Linked DNA regions of Proteiniborus sp. DW1. The protein of the gene in region 1 interacts with the protein of each later gene in a pairwise test. Links are inferred from orthologs where the notes say so. Each region holds a gene or a part of one and is shown on either strand. Other genes may lie near its edges. The genes, in order: cysK and cysE.

The links.
Region 2: the proteins of cysK (region 1) and cysE interact in binary tests that used the Escherichia coli proteins (3 or more experiments, as listed by UniProt). The link is inferred for Proteiniborus sp. DW1 from one-to-one orthologs.

What each region holds. Positions count from the first base shown.
Region 1 is NZ_FMDO01000039.1:10,540-27,477, forward strand. The notes cover bases 8,607-11,552. They hold cysK (cysteine synthase A), read right to left. Parts: upstream 10,566-11,552; coding sequence 9,648-10,565; downstream 8,607-9,647. Other genes in these bases: nadE (NAD(+) synthase), read right to left, coding at 8,864-9,586; DW1_RS09970 (sulfite exporter TauE/SafE family protein), read left to right, coding at 10,716-11,081; DW1_RS09975 (sulfite exporter TauE/SafE family protein), read left to right, coding at 11,078-11,434; DW1_RS09980 (CoA-binding protein), read right to left, coding at 11,459-11,552. Also shown: DW1_RS09920 (BofC C-terminal domain-containing protein), read right to left, coding at 1-561; DW1_RS09925 (CBS domain-containing protein), read right to left, coding at 791-1,423; DW1_RS09930 (hypothetical protein), read right to left, coding at 1,568-2,302; DW1_RS09935 (YebC/PmpR family DNA-binding transcriptional regulator), read right to left, coding at 2,446-3,189; DW1_RS09940 (ABC transporter permease subunit), read right to left, coding at 3,362-4,690; DW1_RS09945 (ABC transporter permease subunit), read right to left, coding at 4,690-5,730; DW1_RS09950 (sugar ABC transporter ATP-binding protein), read right to left, coding at 5,732-7,345; DW1_RS09955 (DUF3798 domain-containing protein), read right to left, coding at 7,450-8,583; more of DW1_RS09980, read right to left, coding at 11,553-11,854; DW1_RS09985 (YigZ family protein), read right to left, coding at 11,918-12,565; DW1_RS09990 (NUDIX hydrolase), read right to left, coding at 12,642-13,076; GTPase HflX, read right to left, coding at 13,529-14,824; sporulation protein YunB, read right to left, coding at 14,917-15,561; DW1_RS10005 (penicillin-binding protein 1A), read left to right, coding at 15,883-16,938.
Region 2 is NZ_FMDO01000052.1:160-7,584, reverse strand. What follows is about bases 363-3,323. They hold cysE (serine O-acetyltransferase), read left to right. Parts: upstream 363-1,487; coding sequence 1,488-2,159; downstream 2,160-3,323. Other genes in these bases: cysS (cysteine--tRNA ligase), read left to right, coding at 2,146-3,323; gltX (glutamate--tRNA ligase), read left to right, coding at 363-975. In the rest of the region: more of gltX, read left to right, coding at 1-362; more of cysS, read left to right, coding at 3,324-3,546; DW1_RS12720 (Mini-ribonuclease 3), read left to right, coding at 3,551-3,982; thyX (FAD-dependent thymidylate synthase), read left to right, coding at 3,998-4,762; 23S rRNA (guanosine(2251)-2'-O)-methyltransferase RlmB, read left to right, coding at 5,089-5,844; DW1_RS12705 (NYN domain-containing protein), read left to right, coding at 5,846-6,367; RNA polymerase sporulation sigma factor SigH, read left to right, coding at 6,442-7,086.

The DNA.
Region 1 (16,938 bases):
TTTTTGATCTACTTCCTTTAGTAAGGATATTGGTGAATCATTATAAATTTTTTTAATTAGTCTCTCCCCATTTTCTCCAATTGTAAAAACAGCTATTTTCCCATTCTTTACGCCTATTATGTAGTGGTTTTGACATAGATGGTCTTTATTAATTTTTACTAGTATTTTTTCATGAGAAAAACTCTCAATTTCCCATTTTGGATGATTTCCCTTTATATATTTCTGAAAGTCGTCCTCACTCATGTTAACCATATGATTTTCTAATTCTACTGTCTTGATAGCTTCATGACCACACTCTGAATAATAAATCTTATACTCTAGTATAGTACTTGGTCCTATTTTTTCTTCATTTACCATTCCAGTTTCATGATTATCATCATCTATATCTATTGTATCTATCCTTTCATCTTCTGGATTATCCTGACTGCCTACAATATTTTCAATTTGCGGTTGTGATTTTTGATTTGTGTTTTTTATTCCTATAAAATATCCTGATAACATACCAGCTGCAGCAAGTCCAAATAAGATTGCTATAGTAGAAACTACTGAAATTCTTTTCATAAATATCCCTCCCACACTATCTAATTAGATATTTTTCCCAATATCTATAAAAGTATACATTTAAAAGAAAGCGGGGAATGAATTTGGTGCTCATTACATTTGAACTATGCTGCAGCTATATCAAATCTTTGATCTAGTGTGACTGTGATACTCAAAAACCTGATTCAGAACTTCCTTGTTCCCTGAATTATTTCATAAATCGGGTTAGAAAAAACCTGCATATTGCAGGTTAATTATTTATCTCAGCTATCTTAAATCCAGCTTTTTCAATTTTTTCAATAAGCTCATCTACTTCAGTTATATCTACTCTAACTACTACTTGGTAGACATCCATAACTTTTGCATCCATTACTGCAAAGTTAGCAATATTTACATTAGCCTTTCTTATAGTCTCTGTAAGTTTTGCAATTTGTCCTGGAATATCATAAACATTTATGAGAATCTTTGTACCTCTATTTAGACCAAAAATTTCGGAAAATGCATTAAATATTGAACTATGGGTCAGTATTCCTTTAAAATCACCCTTATCATTTAAAACTGGAAGAAATGGAGTTCTAAACTCATTTAATAAATAAGATGCCTTTTCAATATACACATTTTCATTAATTGTTTTAACATCTGATTTATATAAATCTTTAACCTTAGTTTCTTTCAAATACTTTTCTTTGTCTGTATATCCTTCTTCAAAGTAGTGTCTAAATATAGTCTCCTTCATTAGAATACCTACAAATTTGTCCCCATCTAAAACTGGTAGAGATAGAAAATCTCCCTTTATAATTTTATCTAAGGCCTCACTTATACTATCTTCAATTTGAAGCATTACAAGCTTATCTTTAGAAAGAACATGATTCTTTACGTACATGAGTACTCCCCCTTATATAATAATATTAAGAAAACTTAATATATTTATTCAACAATAATCTTATAAATCCTCCTCATCTATTAATATTAATTACCCCATTTGTTAGTTTATAATCAATTTATATACTTATTTTCTTAATATTATCTAGTAATACATACCCAGTACTTTATCATTTACTGCATACCAAAAAGCTTCTTTATATATAATTTTCATTTTCTTAATCAATGCATTTACAATAGATATGTATACCTTGTCTATTTCCTCCTCTTGTAAAAAATGTTTTTCTTCACTTATATGTATATCATTATATTCAAAATTCATTTTTAATTGCTTGTTTATATATTTATCTAGCTCAATAATTTTCTTCTTAATTATTTTATTTGTAAAGGTATATACTAGAGATTCAATATATCTATCTCTTCTTTCTCTATTATCAATTTCCTTTATACATCTTTTTTTCATATCTTTTACTGATTTATCAGAATTGTTAAAATGAAAAAGATGATCTATTTTGTAAATCTCTTCTAAACCATATACATCTAAGGCTTTTTTTTCAACAATATTTGTCCACTTTTTATTAGAATAACCATGCTTATAGCCTTCTAAATAAAAACAAAGTTCTAGTCTATTAATATCTTCATGAATGATGTAACTTAAGTTACTAGAGATGATTTCACTATCATCCCTGTTTATAAGTACATACTTAATTTTCCTTTTTAAATCATTTCTACTCATATATTTTGGGTATATGCTAGATATATTTTCTTCCAAATCATATAAAGCTAGAAGGATATAGATTGAATTAATATCGTTACTAAATAGAAACTTATCTCTCAAGCCTCTATACATATCTCGTGTTTTCACTGATAAAGTTTCCATAAGACAATCCCCTCCCACTAGCAATTATTGCCATAATGATAACTGTTATAACATATATAAAGGATATTTTTGCTTATAGATAAAAAACACTCTCTATATTATATATCGACAAAAGAGAGTGTTTTCAAATAAGTTTTTTTCTCTTATATATCTAAATCCTCTGGCATTTCCCAATTGTGATAAACTTGTTGAACATCGTCGTTATCTTCAAGTATGTCTATTAATTTAAGCATGTTCTTAATGTCTTTTTCATCTTCAAGCTTTGTTTCGTTTTGAGGAATAAAAGTTATTTCTGAAGTTGAAAATTTGTAGCCTGTTTCTTTTAATGCTTCCTTCACCTGTTCAAAGTTCTCTGGTGTAGTAGTGATTTCAAAGTATTCTTCTTCTGAGCTAAAATCCTCTGCTCCTGCTTCAATAGCTTGAAGCATTAATTCTTCTTCATCTATATCTTCAGCTCTATCTACAATTAAAAGTCCTTTTCTATCAAACATCCAAGAAACGCAACCTGTAGAGCCTAAGTTACCGCCAAATTTATCAAATGCATGCCTCACGTCAGAAGCCGTACGATTTCTGTTATCAGTCAAACATTCAACAAAAACAGCAACACCTGCAGGACCATAGCCCTCATAGGTAATTTCTTCAAAATTAGCTCCTTCTAGGTCTCCAGAACCTTTCTTAATAGCTCTTTCTATATTATCGTTAGGCATGTTTTCCGCCTTAGCTTTTTCAATTGCATTTTTTAAGTTCGTATTATATTCAGGGTCAGGTCCACCTTCTCTAGCTGCTACTGTAATATATCTTGCAAGTTTTGTAAACAACTTTCCTCTCTGAGCATCAGCTTTTCCTTTCTTGCGTTTTATCGTAGACCATTTAGAATGTCCAGCCATTTTAAATCCTCCTTAATTGATTCTGAAAATATTTTAGCATATTTTAATAGCTACATCAATGTATAGTTAGATGGTATTTGTTTTAAATTTTATATTTTTGCATAAAATTCTTTGTTATTATATCATTTAATTTAATAAAATAAAAGACGAATGTAAAACACTCGTCCTTGTATCAAGAATCTAGTTTGTTTTGCATCTCCATACGCTTCCTCCATGCATGGAGCCCCAGTGAAACTCCTATTACACCATATGCGACAAATGCCCTAAAGAATTCACCTATTTGAGCTTCACCAAATAGATTCTTACCAGCATTAGGAGAAACAATAAATAATGTATGAAATAGAATTACTCCTAGTAATGCTTGCCCGACTGTTGCCTTTGATACAGAAGCTCCCCCTATTAACAAAGCCGCAATTGAAAAAGTTGCAATTTGTACATGACTTCCATAAGTGTTTAATGTTCCTAGGTTTTGTAGAAAGATCAACTGTCCCCAAGCAGCAAGTACTGTAGATATGGTGATTGCTAATACTCTTACTTTATTCACATTAATACCTGAAACCTCTGCTATATGCTGGCTGTTTCCCACTGTTCTAAAATCCTGTCCTAACTTGGTTTTTACAATTAATATATTGAATAAGCATAGTAATCCTATAAGCAATGAAGTTATTATTGGTAATTCTAGCTTTTTTAACATTTTTATCTCATTAGGCAGTGTATTAATGAACATTATTGAAAAACTTATTACCACTATTACTAAGCTAAGTACTAGATTTGTAACTTGTTTAAATTTATTAGTTTCCCCTTTTTTATTTTCTTTTTTCCTTATTAGTTTGTATGCAAAAAATCCTGCAGCTATTATACCTGCAAATAACAGAACATTAAATAAAGGTAGTTTTAATATATTATCAAGAGAATACATGATTCCATTATTTCTTGATAAATCAACAGAGTTTCTGATTCCAACTCCATCGGGTAGTATTAGGTCAGGATTTTTCATAGGTATTAAGGTACCTACAAGAAATAAGAATAGAAACTGATATAATCCATTAGCAAAGAAGCCAACTATCATACTGGCTATCATCTCTTGACCCTTAGTTTTATTTAGAAGTCTCCCTGTTAAATTGCCAAATAAGATAGCTAAAGGCAAAGAAATAACTGCACATAGAAGAAATCCATATATACCAGGCACACCAAAATGTGTTACAAAAATAATCGAAATTTGTGCTGCCATTGCTCCTATAGTTATGCTAAAGTTTAGGCCCATACCTGCCAATACAGGAATAATTAATGCTAAAACTAGAAAAGTATCTCTAGTAATCCTTGTCAACAACTCATTAGCTATGAAGAATAAAGGCAACTTCGAAACTATAACACCAGTGAAACATATAACTATAAAAAGAATTGTAACACTGTTATTTATCATAATATCCCTTAACATACGGGATAACTTACTTTTTTCTTCCACTTTCATTATGTCTTGTATTTTATTCTCCATGTTCATCACTCTTCACCTCCTACCTTAGTAAGTGCATATAGAATAATTCCATTTTGCACAATAGCTCTCAAAACCTCAGATAGGTTTCCTGCTGTAATTATTAGATTTGCTACAGGGAGCGATATAGTTAAAAGTCCCTGAAATAGAAATGTACCTAATATTACATGATATATTTTAGCTTTTTGAGCAGATGCCCCACCGATTAAAATTGATGCTACTGCAGGAAACGCCATCATTAGAGGACCTTCATAAAGCTGAATAAAACCATAGCTTTGTGAGTATACGATTATACCTATTGCTCCTAGCACTGTAGAAAGAATGATACCTAGTATTCGTGTTTTATCAACATTTATACCTGAAGAAATAGCAAATCTGGGATTATCTCCTGCTGCTTTCATGGCTACTCCTGTTTTACTTCTAGTAAATAAAAAAACAATTAAACATAATCCAAAAAAGAATAACAATAAACCTGTAGGAATTTTAATCCCCGCAATTTTAAACTCCAAAAATTTATTTAAAATTTCTCCAAATGTAGAATCAAGGGCAATAGTAACTCTTAAACCACGACCAATTGGCCAAACCATTTCTGGATGTTTGAATGGTAATAGGATCCACAATATACTCATAAAAGATACAATTGAAAAGCCTGTATATGTTGCCACTAACATTTCTGAACCTTTGATTCTATTTAGAAGCATACCATATACCCAGCCAGTAACTATTGAGAATGGAAGTGAAAACACTATTGAAGCAATAAATGAACTACCACCTGTAAACCCAAACTCAATAGCTAAGAGACTACCCACTAGTCCACAAATAATACCAAGAGGCAAAGCGAAGTTAGGTCCTGTTCCAGATTGTATTGCAGGAACCATAGCTAGAACCATGACTCCATACATTCCAAACCTTCGTAATATATCAGACATTAGTGTTGCAAAAGATAGATCCATTATAACTGCCGTAATTAGTACTAATATGAAAAACAAGCTTATAATTATCCTTGGTAGTCCAAATTTATTGGTAAATCTCTTTATAGTTTCAGTCATATTATAAAGCCTCCTTCCTGTGCATCTTGTGATATTCTCCCGCCATCATAAGACCATAATCAGCATCACTATCTGTTGGCTTAAGAATTCCTTCTACTTTACCTTCTGAAATAATTGCAATCCTATGGCAAATGCCACGCAATTCAGCAAGCTCACTTGATGTCATAATTATGGTCATTCCTAACTCGGTATTCAATTTTACTAGCAAATCCAATACAAGCTTTTTAGCACCTATATCAATTCCCCTCGTAGGCTCTGATACAAACAATACTTCTGGCTCAAGTGTTAACGCTCTTGCAATACAGACTTTTTGTTGATTACCACCACTTAATTTACCAGCTAATTGTTGAGGTCCTGTACATCGAATATCTAGTTCCTCTATCATTTTTAATGCATGTTGTCTAATACCAACATTGTCCTTTTGTGTAAACAATCCAAATCTTTTTAGAAAATTTCCTTTTACCTGCATACTCGTTATAACAATATTATTTTCAATTGAGGATTCTAAAAGAAGCCCTACTCCTCTTCTATCTTCAGATAAAAAGGCAAATCCACGATTTAGAGCTGCTTTTGTATCGTTAAGATTAAAGGGGGTACCCTTTACATAAACTTCCCCAGTAGCTGGATAGAGACCCATAAAACCATTTGAAATACCGATCTTACCTTGGCCTGCTAACCCCCCAATACCTAATATCTCACCTTTTTTTATATCTAGGTCAACGCCCTTAACTTGCTCACCAGGCATATTAACTTTAAGATTTCTTATAGAAATTAGTGTTTCTTTGTTAGCTAAGTCAAGTTCTTCTTCAGATTTTTGTGATATCTGTATCTTCCTTCCCACCATTAACTCTGCAAGTTCTGTTACAGTAGTTTCTTCTTTTTTTCTTGTTGCAACAACTTCACCATCCCTTAGTATCGTAATATTATTTGCTGCTTGCATTACCTCATCTAGTCTATGAGTTATAAACAATATTGATATCCCTGAAGCTGTTAGTCTTTTCATAGCTTCAATTAAATTATCCGCCTCACTTTCTGTTAAAACTGCAGTAGGTTCATCAAATACTAAAAACCTAACATTTTTCTTATCTATCTCTCTAGCTATTTCAACAAATTGCATATATCCAACTGGTAATCCTGCAACCTTTGTCCATTCTTCTATATTCATCCCAAGAGTATTTAGTGCTTTTCTTGAATCATTGGCCATAGCCTTATAATCAAGAGACTTTAATCTACTATCAGATTTTCCAAATAATCTACTTATGAAGTTATGTTTTGTAATTTCCCTATTTATCTTAATATTTTCTGTTATTGTAAACCCTGGTATAAGCATAAACTCCTGATGTACCATCCCAATACCATACTCCATTGCCTCTTTAGGTGATTTTATTTCTACCTTTTCTCCATTAAGACAAATTTCTCCTGTGAAACCTCCTGATGAATATATCACTGGCATTCCGAATAGAATATTCATCAAAGTTGATTTACCAGCACCGTTTTCTCCTAATAGTGCATGTACTTCACCAGGTTTTACAGATAAATCCACACCCTTTATAACCTTGTTTCCGAAATATTCTTTATGTATGTTTTTCATCTGTAATGTGTATCTTGCCTCCATCTAGATTCACCACCCTATAATTTTGTTAAAAATGTAAGGCTGCCAACCTAGGCAACCTTACATTCCTAATGAACCAAGCTCATTTTGCATAATAACATATATGTCTAAAAATTTAAGAAATCAAGTAGAACCAGCTGATAATTGTCATAAGTGACTCCATTCTCTTCTAATGCCATAGTCTTTATATCAACTTGTGCATAATCTTTAAATAGTTCTTGAATTTTAGGAATATCTACTTTGCCTTCAGTATTACCATTTATGTATTGAATTGCATACTCAGCACCAGCTTCTATAAACATCATAGCAACAGGTACTGGCCATGTGGAAAATCTTCCTGTACCATTTTCTTCTGCTATTCTTTTTTTGATTTCTTCAACCACATAGTCTATATTACCTTTTTTGTCCTCTGGAATCTCAATTCCTAGAGCTGAAGGAAATCCATGATAAGGTGATGGACAGCATGGTTGTGGATATATTGCTCCCTCATCTAGTGCAGCTTTAATTAGTGGAACTTGCATTGCACAGTTAGTACTGAAAAATGCAGTGTCCTTACCGTATTGCTCTACCATTCTTGGAACGTCTTCAAGAATAAATTGTTGAGCACCTGATGTTCCTGCATCACCTGTTGGATCTGGAGCCGTAGCATCTACAAATTGCAGACCTATTTCTTCACATTTTTCCTTCATTAAATCTCTTCTTGCTGCAAGAAGTGGATAGGACATGTGTCTTGGGAATGAGTAGTGAACAAAAACTTTTGCCCCTTGTTTTTTAGCCTGTTCAGGTATAGTTGTTCCCATGGACACCTCATCCGCTTGAAATACAACATCAGCCTTTTCTGCTATCATCTTTGGATCTTCCCCTGGTACTCCAGCTATAATTAATATATCTGGATTTATTTCTCTAACTTTATCTATTGCAGCTGCAGTTCCAGGAACTGCCTGAACAAACAATAGAGCCTTAAGATCTGGATCTGATGCCATACTAACTGCGTTTGCTATTGTTGTTTCTTGTTCATCCATAAATTTATCTGGATATGTCATATGGATGATATGCTCTTCTCCATACTTTGCAAGAACATTTTGAGCTGCTCTATATTCTTCTTCATTTTGTGATACAGTATTAGTCATAATGCCAATTTTCCACTTTCCATCTTTTGCTGTTGTAGTTTGATTGCCACATGCTACTGTACTCATAATTATAATTGTGACTAATAAAAACACAATAACTCTTTTAAACATTCAGACTCCCCCTTTTAAACTAATTTTTTAAGTACAAACTCACTTTTGATCTATTACAGCATTACCTTTATACTGGCTTGTATAATACTTATGCAAAAACTTTGAATATTATAATAAAAAATTAAAAATGTTGTTAAAAGTATTTAAATACTAAATTATATTTGAATATTAAGTAAGTAGTATATTAATCTTCTCTATACAAAAAAACGCTTTGTTTTTAATGCTCTGTATATTCTGAACACTTCTTTCGGTAAAAAAAATAAAAGGTAAAGATTAATCTTTACCCTTTTCTTGTATACATCTGTGGAAATCTTCTTTTATGCGCACTTCTATTATACATTGCCTCTATTCTTTCTTTTACACTATCTTTAGCTTCTCCAGTTTTAATATAACCGTCTAATTCAGAATAAGTAAATCCCATTTCTTTTTCATCTGTTTGATTTTCCCATAATCCAGCAGTAGGAGGCTTATTAATAATAATTTCAGGAATATTTAAGTATCTTGCTAATTCAAATACTTCTTCTTTTAGAAGGTCTATAATTGGTAATATATCGACACCGCTATCCCCATGCTTTGTAAAATAGCCAACAGTAAATTCACTTTTATTACTTGTTCCAGTAACTAAATACTTTTTTATTTGTGCATAATAATACAGGGTGGTCATCCTAAATCTAGGCTTAATATTAGATAATGCTAAAATATTATCTGTACTTTCTAACTCAGTTAAATATAAATCATATACACTACTTAAGTCTACTTTTTTTGTTTCAAGGTCTAAGGCACAGGCAACTAATCTAGCATGTTCTTCGTCTTCAGGATTGCTATGACAAGGCATGATAATTCCTAGCGATTCGTCTGGAAATGCTCTCTTAGCTAAAGCTGCTACAACTGCTGAATCTATTCCCCCACTCAGACCAAAGACTAAACCTTTTGAACCTGATTCTTTTACTCTATCTCTTAACCACATAACAATATCTTCACATAGTTCTTGTATATTGCTCATAAGTTTACCTCCAGATAATTTCTAAAACAAATATAGCATATTTTATAAGTCTAAGCAAACATTATTCGAATATACCTGTACTTAGATATCTTTCCCCATTATCAGGTGCTATGACTACTACTCTTTTACCTTTTCCCAGCTCTTTTGCTTTCTTTAAGGCAGCAAATATAGCTGCACCAGAAGATATACCTAATAACAGACCTTCCTCTCTAGCTAATCTTTTAGTCATATCTATTGCGTCTTCATCCTTTACTCTTTCTATTTCATCAATTATCTCTAAATCAATAATTTCAGGTATAAAGCCTGCTCCTATCCCTTGAATTTTATGAGGACTTGGATTTCCCCCTGATAAAACCGGAGATTTATCAGGTTCAACAGCTATTATTTTCAGATTTTTAACGTTTTTCTTTAATATTCTACCTGCACCTGTTACTGTTCCTCCAGTACCTACACCTGCAACGAATGCATCTATTTTTCCCTCTGTTTGTTTTAAGACTTCTATACCTGTGGTTTCGAGGTGTTTTAAAGGATTATGTGGGTTTGCAAATTGTTGAGGCATAAAATAATTATTATTTTCTTTAACTATTTCATTTGCTTTTTCTATTGCTCCCTTCATTCCCTTTTCACCAGGTGTTAAAATAAGTTCAGCTCCATAAGCCTTTAGTAAATTTCTTCTTTCCATAGACATTGTATCAGGCATTACTAATATTACCTTATATCCTTTTGAAGCACCTACCATAGCTAACCCGATACCAGTATTTCCACTAGTAGGTTCAATAATAACAGAACCTTCTTTCAATTTGCCCTCTGCTTCTGCCTTTTCTATCATGTTTAGTGCAATTCTATCCTTTACACTACTGCCCGGGTTAAAATACTCAAGCTTTACAAGTACTTCTGCCATACTATCATCAACTATTTTATTAAGCTTAACTAAAGGTGTCTCCCCAATTAATTCCACAATACTATTAACAACTTTCATATTTATCCTCCTTAATTCCTAGTATTCATATATGTTTTTAAGTATATCTTATCTAATATTTTTGTCAAGTGAATAAGTTCTAACTTTTTTAGGAAAAGTAATATTTATATAAGCTTACTCTTATTATATAAATTTATTCTAGGTGGTTTTATGGTTTTTAAAAAAAGCAAAACTAAATTACTACTAATTGGATTTATAATAGGACTAGTTAATGGACTATTTGGTTCTGGTGGTGGTACCATTGCTGTTCCAGCCTTAGTATTTATACTAGGGCTAGAGCAGCATAAAGCACACGCTACTGCCATTGGTATAATATTTCCCCTATCTCTTATTAGTTCTTTTTTATATTTTAGACATGGTGTACTAAATTTAAAAGTGGCTGGAATAGTAACTTTAGGAGGAATTATAGGAAGCTACATTGGAGCAAAAAATTTAAATAAAGTACCAAGCAATGTTCTAAAAAAGATATTTGGAGCTTTTATGATAATAGCAGCTATAAGGATGGTTATATTATGAAATTATTTTTAATAGGCTTATTATCAGGAATAATTAGTGGGATGGGGATAGGAGGAGGAACCATTCTTATTCCAAGCCTGATAATATTTTCTAACCTTAACCAACACCAAGCTCAAGGAATTAATCTCACTGTCTTTATTCCCATAGCAATTGTTGCTCTAATAACTCATTTTAAAGAAAAGAATATTAATTTGAAAACTGTCACTCCTATATTTTTTACTGGCTTACTTGGCGCATTTATTGGCTCATTGGTTGCAATGAAAATGACTCCATCTTTTTTAAGAAAAATATTTGCAGTTTTCTTGTTTGTCATGGGAACATATGAAATCCTCAAAAAAAACACAAAAAAATAGTCTCTATAAAAAATAGAGACCTTATCACTCTCCAAGTTCAACTAAAACACATACATTATAGGCTATCTTAAAGCCTAACCTTTCAGCCTCTGAAACTAACTCTTGGTTTACTGCACCTGGTTGACACCATAGATACTCTATCTCTAATTCTTTGGCTATAGGAAGTATGTTAAAAATTGACTCAGGGGGTATTATGAAGTTAATAACATCTGGCTTCTTAGGAAGCTCCATCAAAGAATTATAACACTTTTTACCATCTATTTCATCATAACTTGGATTTATAGGATAAGTTTCATACCCACTTTCCTCTAACTTTTTCCATACCTTGTATCCAAATTTCTCCTTTTTTGCAGTAGCACCTATAACTGCCCATACTTTCTTTTCTAGCATTTTCTTTTTTAGTGTTTCAATTTTTTCCATCTAAGCACCTCCTAGTTTATCATATTTACCCAAGAAGAATTAAATTTAACATAATAATAACCTTTACTTTACTATATTGTTATCTTTCACTGAATAATACCCTTCATCTATTTCTTCATATGTCATTCTTGAGCTAGTTAGTTCTGTAAGCAGGTTAATTAAATTCGCTGTGTTTTCTGTTTCACATAAAATTATTAAATTAACAGCATCATCATAAATTACATCGCTAATTATATATTCAAGCCTTAATAATTCATTTTCTACCTTTCCATAAAGAGTATAGTCAATCCTAAACTTCATTTTTTTATAAAGTACTTTATCTACTATGAGACCTGCTTCAAGTCCTATTTTTGCTCCTTTTGTATAGGCTCTTACAAGACCTCCTGCTCCAAGCTTTATACCTCCAAAATATCTAGTAACAACAACTACTACATTCCTTAAATCTTCTTTTTTTATTACTTCTAAAACAGGGATACCAGCTGTTCCGCTAGGTTCACCATCATCACTGTATCTCTGGATATTATTGCTTTCACCAAATACATATGCATATACATTATGGGTAGCATCCTTGTGCTTTGATTTGATTTCCTGTATGAAGGCTATTGCTTCATCTTCACTTATAATTGGCTTTGCATAACCTATAAATCTTGATTTATTTATGATAATCTCATCACTTCCAAAACTATGTATTGTTCTATATTTAGTAAGCATCTCGTTTATCCCCTCCAATTCATAGTTAAATTATATCATTATTATATAAAAAAAATAAAGGGTAGATAATCTACCCTTATACCAAAATAGCTTCCTTCTCTTTTAATTTTAAAAATTTTCTATAAGAAAGGCTTACTAAAGACTTATCTTGACTATAAGTTATCATATCGATAGCTTCGTCAACATTATAAAAGCCTGCCTCTAATATCCCACAATCTTTGTTAACTACATAATTAGTGTCCTTAGCTTCCATGATGAACCATGTTATTTCATTACATACTGGTTGTTGCCTAGAAAAAGAATAAAATTCGTAACTAGTTTCCCCGGCTGTAGATATAATCTCCACATCAAGCCCTGCCTCCTCTTTGACACGCTCCATTGCTGTCTCAGAAGCTAAGAAACCATCACGAATTTTACCTTTTGGTAGAACCCATTCGTTTTTTTCATTTTGCATAATGAAAACCTTTTCATCATGGAAAACAACACCACCTGCGCAACTTCTAAATATCATGGTAAACGCCTCCCTCTTCTTTTATATTAATAATACAATAAGTTTTGAACAATTTCAATACTTTTCAGAAAATTTCATATTTCATTAATTTAATAATAATATGCTTCAATTAAGTTTTTATATTCATAATAAATAATTCTTTTTAAAAAAACTTGACAATTTGAGCTTAAGGTAAGCTCATGGATAGAATTTATTATAGTTTTGATGACTCTCATTCTTCTGTTTTTACTGCTGTTATATATAATTATTACCAAAAAACTAAAAGCTTTAAAAGAATATATACCAACCATTCCTTACTTTTAACACATTGTCTAAGCAAAAATAGGGTAAAATCTGTTTTTTCCCAGAAGGCTACAATTTGTAGCCTTCTGAAGACCTATAGCTGCTTATGTAACTTTGAAAAACTATAATAATTTTTTTCAAATAGATTCAAATACTAAAGAAACGATTTATTAATCCTCACTACTAGTAACAACAAACCGTTTATACTTTTCATAATCAATAGAATCTAGTGTTGTAGTAATTAAGGTCCCTCTCTCTTTATATTCATATCTTTCAACCTTTGTATTGTCAAATAAATAATTTGATAAGCCTCCTTCAAAGTACGGCACTAACAAATCCACTTTATAGAACTTTTGTGGCAAATTATCTTGTATCATTTGAACTAAAAGTTCTATATTGTATCCAGTTTTGGCTGATATTTTTACAATTGGTCCTTGGATATTAGCAATTACTTCGTTTTTCACAATATCTGCCTTATTAAAAACAGTTATTATGGGCTTATCTAATACTTCTAAGTCTTTTAATATATTAAGAGTTGTCTGAGTTTGAATATTTATGTCTTGATTAGTCATATCTATAACATGTAAGAGTAAATCTGCATACTTCACTTCTTCTAGTGTACCTTTAAAAGCTTCTATTAGCTTAGTAGGAAGCTGACTTACAAAACCAACAGTATCCGTAACCAAAAAGCTCTGGCCATTTGGTAGCACACTTTTTCTCAAGGTAGTATCTAGTGTAGCAAATAGCATATTCTCAACATAAACTTCCCTATCTTTGCTGTATCCTTCATCAAGCTTTGTAAGACTGTTTAGTAATGTTGATTTACCTGCATTGGTATAACCGACTAGTGCAACTATAGGTATTTCGGACTCCTGTCTTTTTTTTCTTTTAATCCTTCTTACATTTTCTAATTCTTTCAACTCTTTTTCAATATCAGTGATACGACGAGAAATATGCCTCCTATCCGTCTCAAGCTTTTGCTCTCCTGGTCCCCTAGTCCCAATACCTCCACCCGTTCTAGACAGTTGCTTTCCTAATCCAATTAATCTAGGTAGCATGTATTTAAGTTGAGCTAATTCAACCTGAAGCCTACCTTCTTTGCTAGTGGCTCTTTTTGCAAAAATATCTAGTATTAAATTAGTTCTATCTATTATTTTCCTGTTTAAAATTGATTCAAGATTTCTAATCTGCGCTCCTGTAAGTTCATTGTTAAATACTATGGTATCAATATCTAATTCATCACAGCATAAAGCTATTTCTTCTGCTTTACCTTTACCAATATAATATGCTGTATCTATTCTGTCCTTGTTTTGAACTACTTCACTTACTACTATTCCCCCAGCTGCATAAACTAGCTCCTTTAATTCATTCATAGAACTGTCTATATCAATATCACTTTTTTTATCTAAGTTCACGCCTACAATAAGTACCTTTTCTTGTTTATCAATATTTTGAATATCGTGCATTATTTCACCTCTTAAGAGTATTTTTTACTCATCTAGTAATTTTAATTATATAATAATAGTTATATAATTCAAGTTTTATATTATCTGGTTGCTTAGTCAATAATATTAGGAACCTCTTCTTCGGGTATAAAAACATAGCTCTCAGGTACATCTCCAACTATAATTGTTTCTGCAACTGGAATATTTGTCACTATTTTAATAACATCAGATGCAAGAGGTACTATTACTCTTACTTCAGTAATTATAACTAAATATACTTTATGTATAGTCTGATTTATTCCAGACTCAATAAATTCCGTAGTAAAGTCTACAGTTACGGTTCCTTGAGGAACAATAGTAATATTAATATTGGGTCCCTTAATTAGCTGTGAATTAAGAGCATTACCTATGGGGATCTTAACTGGTTTAGCTGCAACATTTCTAATATTCTCTTGTACTTCTAAAGCTACGTCTGAAGCAATGCTGTTCATCATTATAGTATTAGCCTGCATCATAGTTACTTTACCATCTTTATCAAAGTTAACAAATATGAGATCCTTATATTTAATATCATCTTTTATTTTATTCTTTACTGCCTCGTTTATAGCTTGTGTTGCAACTTTTCTTGCTTGGACTTCTGACACTGCTAAAACAGTAGGTTTTATGTTTTTGTCTATCCAAACAAATCCATATATTAATAAAACAAAAAAGATAACAGTGATAATGAATAGTCTGTTCTTTTTATTTCTTCTTTTCAAAACAACACCCCTTCTACAATATATGTAATTAATTTTAAATGTTTAAAATAATTAATAATATTGTTCTTATATAATAGAACTTTTTTGCAATAATTATAGTCATACTATTATGAATGGAAGCAATAAATAATGGTATACTCCTAATATATTAAATAATTTAATTAATATTATTCTATATAACAATTTTAAGACCAACACAATAGTAGAAGAACATACATTCGTTTTTTAGTGCTAATATTATTAACAAATTATAAGTATTATGATATAATTTCTATGATATAGGCTTATGATGTTTCCACCTATATATTAAGGAGGTTAGTTATGACACAAGAAAATTCAAGCAAAGACAGCAAAAAGAAAAAAAATAGAAATAAGAAAAAGAAGCTAAGTATTTTTAGACTTATCATAGTATCTTTCTTAATAGTAGGCTTCATTGCAGCAGGAATAGTTGGGGGATATGTGCTTGCTGTTATAAAAACAGCCCCTAAAATTGATCCTACAAGCATTGATGATTACCTACATCAAAACTCTTATATTCTTGACGAAAACGGTAATGTTATAGAAAAATTGCTTACTGTACAAAATAGAACTTCTGTAACCCTAGATAAAATACCTAAGAATCTTCAAAATGCCTTTATTGCAATAGAAGATGAGAGATTTATAGACCATATAGGTGTAGATATTAGAGGTATAATGAGTGCTATTGTAGATAATATTAAAGCAGGTGCAACAGTTAGGGGAGCAAGTACTATAACTCAACAGCTAGCTAGAAACCTTTATTTGACACATGAAAAAAAGCTAGACCGTAAGATAAAAGAAGCTTATCTGGCTATTCAAATTGAAAAACAGCTTACAAAAGAGCAAATTCTAGAAGCATATTTAAATACAAGCTATCTAGGCCAGGGTGCATATGGAGTTCAGGAAGCTGCACAAACTTATTTTTCTAAGGATGTAGGTGATTTAACTTTAGCCGAGTGTGCATTAATAGCTGGGCTTACTAAAGATCCTAATCATCTGCCCCCATACAAGCTTTATTTACCAGATGATGTCGATGATGATGACGATGTAGTCGGTCAAGTAGATATTCTGGGTACCAGATATATTGCTGTATATAATCCAGCTCCTATTAAGAGACAACAAACTATACTATATAAAATGAAAGAGTTAGGCTATATTAGTGAATCAGAGTATGAAGAAGCTATGAATGAGGACATAAGAAGTGCTATTAAACCTGGCAAAAGGGAATTGATGGGAATTACTTCTTACTTTGCAGATTATGTAAAAACACAGGTTTTAAATGATTTAATTGAAAAAGCAGGATACACACAAGAAGAAGCTGAAAACAAACTCTATAAGGGTGGTCTTAAAATCTATTCA
Region 2 (7,425 bases), on another replicon or contig:
GATATAGTATTTAATGACCTAATAAGAGGAAAGATAACAATAAACACCAAGGATTTAGATGATCAAGTCCTTATTAAATCTGATGGATTTCCTACTTATCACTTTGCAGTAGTAGTAGATGACCATCTAATGAAAATAACTCATATAGTGAGGGGAGAAGAATGGCTTCCATCAGCGCCAAAGCAAGCATATTTATTTGAAGCCTTTGGATGGGAAACACCAGAATTTGTACACTTACCAACAGTATTGAATAAAGAAAAGAAAAAACTTAGCAAAAGACACGGAGATGTTTCAGTAGAAGACTTTAGAGCTAAAGGATATTTGCCAGAAGGGATTATAAACTATCTAGCATTAGTAGGATGGAGTCCAGAGAGTAATCAAGAGTTCTTTACAATGGATGAGTTAATTGAACAATTTTCATTTGAGAGAGTTTCAAATACAGGTGGAATTTTTGATAAAGATAAGCTAGATTGGGTAAATGGACATTATATAAGAAATGCAGATATAGATGAAATCACAAAACTAGCTATACCACATCTTTTAAATGCAGGCTATATTAGTGAAGAGGATGTGGATAGCAGATATGATTGGATAAAGCTTATAGTATCAACACTTCAAGAAAGAATATCTTATGTGGGAGAGATAGTAGAAAAAGCTCAGTTCTATTTTGACAATGAAATAAAACCAGAAAATGAAGAAGTTATTGAAATGCTTAAAGGAGAACAAGTTCCTTCTTTGCTACAAGCATTTAAAGAAGAACTATCGCAAATAGACGAAATAGATGAAGAATTTTCTACTACAATAATGAAAAAAATACAGAAAAGCACTGGAGTGAAGGGCAAAAATCTATTTATGCCAATAAGGTCCGCTTTAACAGGCCAGCTTCATGGACCAGACTTAGATAAGATTATTCTAATTTTAGGGAAACAAAATATACTTAGCCGCATAGAATATGTAAAAAACCACATTAAATAATGCTTGAATAATTTTATGTTTAAGATTATTGATTAAGTATTGATAAATTTACTTACATTTAGTAAACTATTATAATAACATCATAACATTGAATTAGAGATAAAGGTTATGATAAGGTAAAGTAAATCTAATACACATACAGAGAGGGGCTTTTATAAGCTGAGAGAAGCCTTATGTCAATTTTAGATTGAAGTGCACCTTTGAACTGTTGCCTGAAATATTAGTAGGGTTAGCCGGGGAAGCGCCGTTATTGCTTTTACAAGGTGGGGCATATATGCTCAATTAGAGTGGAACCGCGGGATTATACCGTCTCTTTACAAATAGTATTGAGGCGGTTATTTTTATGACCTAACCCGATTTTCCGAACGCTTTTTTCGGAAAATCGCTGGTAGGTCAAACTGGGCGAGCATCAAATTTATGTGACTGAATGGGAGAGAACAGATTTGAGTTTCAAGACTGTGAAAGGACCTAGTCCAACTAAGATTAAGTATTAGAAAGGAAAGGGAGAATCTATGTTCAAACATTTGAAAGCAGATGTTAAAGCCGTAATGGAAAGAGACCCAGCAGCGAAAAGTTTATTAGAGGTACTACTTTGTTATCCAGGACTTCATGCTATAATGTTTCACAGAGTTTCCCATTGGTTCTATAAAAGAAAGCTCTACTTTATTGCCAGATTTATATCAACAATAGCTAGATTTCTAACCGCAATAGATATACATCCTGGAGCTAAAATAGGAGAAGGTGTTTTCATAGACCATGGAATAGGTGTAGTCATAGGTGAAACTGCTGAAATAGGGAATAACGTAACAATATATCAAGGAGTAACTCTTGGAGGAACAGGGAAAGATGTAGGGAAAAGACATCCTACCATAGGAAACAATGTAGTTGTAAGTAGTGGAGCTAAAGTGCTGGGACCATTTAGAGTAGGTGATAATTCTAAAATCGGAGCTGGCTCTGTAGTTCTAAAAGAAGTACCGCCAAATTGTACAGTAGTTGGAGTTCCAGGTAGAGTGGTAGTAAAGGAAAACAAGAGGATCCCATTAGCAGAAAACTGCATAGATCTTGATCAAATAAGACTTCCTGACCCAGTGGCACAGGAGTTAGAAAGTTTGAGGGAAAGAATAAATAAATTAGAAGAGCAGGTATTCAAATTAACAGGGAGGGAAAATAATGAAACTTTATAATACGCTGACAAGAAAAAAAGAAGAATTCAAGCCAATCAAACAAGACAAAGTTACTATTTATGTATGTGGGCCAACTGTGTATAATTATATTCATGTAGGAAATGCGCGGCCACTAGTAGTATTTGACGTATTAAGAAGATATTTAGAATATAAGAACTATACAGTAGATTATTTAGTGAATTTTACCGACATAGATGATAAACTTATAAATAAGGCTAATGAAGAAGGAACTACTGTAAAAGAAATTGCAGAAAAATTTATAGATGAATATTTAAAGGATGCAAAGGGATTATTATTAAAGGAAGAGTCTACAAATCATCCAAAGGCCACTGAGCATATTAAAGACATAATAGACTTTATTACAGAGCTTGTAGAAAAAGATTTTGCCTATAGTGCTAATGGAGACGTATACTTTGATATAACTAAGCTAGATGACTATGGTAAACTTTCCAAGAAAAACATTGAAGACTTAGTATCAGGAGCTAGAGTAGAAGTTAATGAAATCAAAAGAAATCCTATGGACTTCACTTTATGGAAGGGAGCTAAGCCTGGAGAGCCTGCATGGGATAGTCCTTGGGGAAAAGGTAGACCAGGCTGGCATATAGAGTGTTCTGTAATGGCAAGAAGGTATTTAGGAGATACTATAGACATACATGCAGGCGGAGAGGACCTGCAATTTCCACACCACGAAAATGAAATAGCTCAAAGCGAAAGCCTTACAGGGAAACCATTTGCTAACTATTGGCTTCACAATGCAATGATAAATGTGGAAAATCAAAAGATGTCAAAATCCTCAATGAACTTCTTTACAGTAAGAGAAATTAGCAAGGAATTTGATTTAGAAGTATTGAGATTTTTCATACTTTCAGCTCATTACAGAAAGCCTGTAAACTTTAGCAGAGAATTTGTGGAGCAGGCTAAAAATGGTCTAGATAGGTTATACAATGGAAAGAAAAACCTAGAATATTTAATTAACAATACTGAAGAAAAAGTATTAACAAATGAAGATAATATAATCAAAGAAGAAATAATTGAGCTAAAGAAAAAGTTTATTGACAGTATGGAGGACGATATAAATACAGCTGATGCCATATCATCACTATTTGAGATAATAAAAGTAGGTAATACTAAATTAAATCATGATTCACCTAAAGAGTTAGTAGTATATACTCATAATGTATTGATGGAGCTCAGTGGGATATTAAATATACTAAATAAAGAAGAAGAGCTATTGGATGAGGAAATTGCTGAGCTAATAGAGAAAAGGATAGAAGCTAGAAAAAACAAGGACTTTAAATTAGCCGATCAAATAAGAGATGACTTAAAAGAAAAAGGTATAATCCTAGAGGACACAAAAGATGGAGTAAAGTGGAAGAGGGTTAGATAATAGAATGGGCAAAGATTTATTTAATGGACTTAAAGATATATGTAAAGGCTGGGGAGTAGACATTAAAATGCTATCTCCCTTACAGCTTGCTTACATAGGAGACGCAGTATATGAGCTTTTTATAAGAACATTCTTAATAGGAACTAAGAATATGTCTGTCAATGAGCTTCATAAAGAAGCTATTGAATATGTAAAAGCTAAAGCACAGGCAGATGTAACTCATTTTCTAGAGGATAAGCTTACAGAAGAAGAATGGCAAATGGTTAAAAGAGGTAGAAATGCAAAATCAGGTTCTGCACCTAAGAATGCTAACTTGCTAGACTATAGATATGCAACTGGCTTTGAAACTCTTATAGGCTTTTTGTATCTTAATGGAAGAAACGAGAGAATTTTGGAGATTTTTAGTATGATAATAAACGAGAATGAATGTAAATAATAAGGGGGAGTGAAAATGCTTAGGGTAAGTCTGCTAAGATATACACAGGATGCAGAAAAACTAATAGCTGCTGCTGCAAAGCTATGTTATTCAGCAGTAGGAGTAGAAGATATTGAAGAAAAACTAGATGATAGAAAAACACAGGATTTTATCGAAATGCTTATGGAGTTAGGTCATGAATCACCAATTGAACATGTTTCTTTTACTTTTGGAGTTGAGGGCATAAGTAGGGTTTTGACTCATCAATTAGTGAGACATAGAATTGGAGCATCGTATTCTCAACAATCTCAGAGATATGTAAAACTGCAGCAATTTGAGTATATAATTCCACCATCAATAGAAGCCATACCCGAAGCAAAAGCAAAATTCATAGAAGCTATGGAGCAAGACCAAAAATATTATAATGAGTTGACAGACTTATTATTTACTAAGCATTATGAAAAGCTGATTCAAGAAGGTTATAGTGAAGTAAAGGCTAGAAAGGATGCAGAGAAAATGGCCATCGAAGATGCTAGGTATGTATTTCCTAATGCCTGTGAAACCAAGATTGTATTTACAATGAATGCAAGAGCATTATTTAACTTTTTTAATAAAAGATGCTGCAATAGAGCACAATGGGAAATAAGACAGCTAGCTATAGAAATGCTAAGACAAGTAAAAGCAGTTGCCCCATCATTATTTAAATACTCAGGTCCAGGTTGTGTTAATGGTCCATGCCCAGAGGGAAAAATGACTTGTGGGAAGATAAAAGAAGTAAGGGAGAAATTTAAATATCTGTAGGCTAGGAAAAATTAGACAAAATACACGCTCACGGTTTCGGTCACGAATAATTCTATAGCTCATTCCGGTAAAAAATCCTACAACTTGCAAACTTGCTTCGGTTAATGGAGTTACAGAAATCTTTGATTTCGTCGTAACTCCTTATGTCAGCGTATGCTGACCTTACCTTAGTTTGTTTGTTTAACGGATTTTTCACCTCTATTCGCTAAGAATTATAGTCGTGCCCTGCAAATGTTCGCTTAGTATTTTATCTAATTTTTCAACATACGGATTCTAATTTACAATATTTTAGTATTTTAGTGAAAATTCAAGGATAAAGGTAAGAGGTGAAGAAATTGAGAGAAGAAGGCTATGTAGAAGGTCGTAATCCAGTAATAGAAGCCATAAAAAGCGGAAGAGAAATAGATAAAATACTAATTGCTAAAGGCTCAGAACAGGGCTCCATACAAAAAATAATCGGTATGGCAAAAGAAAAAAGAATAGTGATACAATATGTAGAAAAAGCAAAACTAGATGCAATGTCAGAAACCAAAGCCCATCAAGGAGTTATAGCACTAGTAACTCCATATTCATATAAAACAGTAGATGATATAATGAAAGCTGCAGAAGACAAAAACGAAGACCCTTTTATAATAATACTAGATGAAATAGAGGACCCTCATAATTTGGGTGCCATTATCCGTACAGCAGAATGTGCAGGAGCTCATGGTGTTATAATACCTAAGAGAAGAGCCGTAGGTCTAACACCAGTAGTTATAAAAGCTTCAGCAGGAGCAGTAGAATACATGAATATTGCAAAGGTTTCTAATATTGCCTCTACAATTGAAGAGCTTAAAGAGAGAGGAGTATGGATATACGGAGCCGATATGGATGGGGAGCAGGATTATTTTAATAGAGACTTATCAGGTCCTATAGCGATAGTAATAGGTAGTGAAGGAAAGGGAATAGGTAGATTGATAAGAGAAAAATGCGACTTTTTAGTTAAGATACCGATGAACGGAAAAATATCATCCTTAAATGCTTCAGTTGCAGCTTCAGTTATGATGTATGAAGTGCTGAGACAAAGGGGCTTAAAAGAATGACATGAGAGGTAGCGCAAAGGAATATTTGTTTGTTGACGGGTATAATATCATAAACAACTGGAGCAATCTAAGAGAGTTGTCAAAGCAGAGCTTAGAGATTTCAAGAAATGAATTGATTGATATACTGGCGGAGTATCAGTCATATACAGGTATAAAGGTAATAATAGTTTTTGATGCACATCTTGTAAAAGGAAGCATGGAAAAGAAAGAAACTCTTAAAGGTATTGAGATAGTATATACAAAGGAAAAGGAAAGTGCAGACCACTACATAGAAAGAACTTTAGATGCAATTGGAAGGGCAAAAAAAGTACGAGTGGCTACATCTGACTGGATCGAACAACAAGTGGTAATAGGTAGAGGAGGAACTCGAATTTCAGCTAGAGAACTGAAGCTTGAAGTGGAACATTACAAAGAGATGATTAGAAAAAAGAATAAAGTAACTAATGAGACAAATGATCTTTTAATTGGAAGATTAGATAAAGAGACTTTAGAAAAACTTGAAAAACTCAGAAAGAATAAGTAAATAGCTTGACTCCAATACTAAATAAATATATAATGATTGTATGCGTAGAGGGTTTTATCAAATTGCTGGAGGGGATGCTAGTGGGACTAAGTATGTATAAAGACTTATCAGATGAAGCTTTGGATGATGAAAAAATAATTGAAGATGCTAGAGATGGTGACCCTGAGGCACTAGAATATCTTATAAAAAAGTATAAAAACTTTGTACGAGCTAAGGCAAGATCATACTTTTTAATTGGAGCAGATAAGGAGGATATCATTCAAGAAGGAATGATAGGTCTATATAAGGCTATACGTGACTATAATCAGGACAAGCTCACCTCCTTTAGGGCTTTTGCTGAGTTATGCATAACTAGGCAAATAATTACTGCAATAAAAACTGCAACTAGGCAAAAACATATACCGTTAAACTCTTATGTATCGTTAAATAAGCCTATTTATGATGAGGAATCAGATAGAACGCTCTTAGATGTAATTACAGGGGCTAAGATAACTGATCCGGAAGAACTGATCATAAGCAGAGAAGAGCTGGAAAGCATTGAAAGCAAAATAGGTGAGATACTAAGTGATTTAGAATGGGAAGTGTTGATGTCGTATCTTCAAGGCAAATCTTATCAGGAGATAGCAGTAGATTTAAACAGACATGTAAAATCTATTGATAATGCTCTTCAAAGAGTGAAGAGGAAGCTAGAGAGATACTTAGAAGTAAAAGATGTATAAACATATTCAATATTTTCCCTATTGACATAAAATCAAGCTGATAGTAAAATTATCTAAGTGATGGCTATAAATGCCCATGTAGCTCAGGAGGTAGAGCACTTGCATGGTAAGCAAGAGGTCACCGGTTCGAGTCCGGTCGTGGGCTCCAATTAGAAATGTCATCACGAAACACCCGGATGAGTTTACTAAGGCTAAAAAACATTTTTAACATAATAGATATCTTGGGTATATTTATTTATCAATGCTAATACATATTAGCTGTATTTTAAATCTTTATTTAAGGAGGAAAAGAAAATGGCAAAAGCAAAATTTGAAAGAAATAAGCCACACGTAAATATT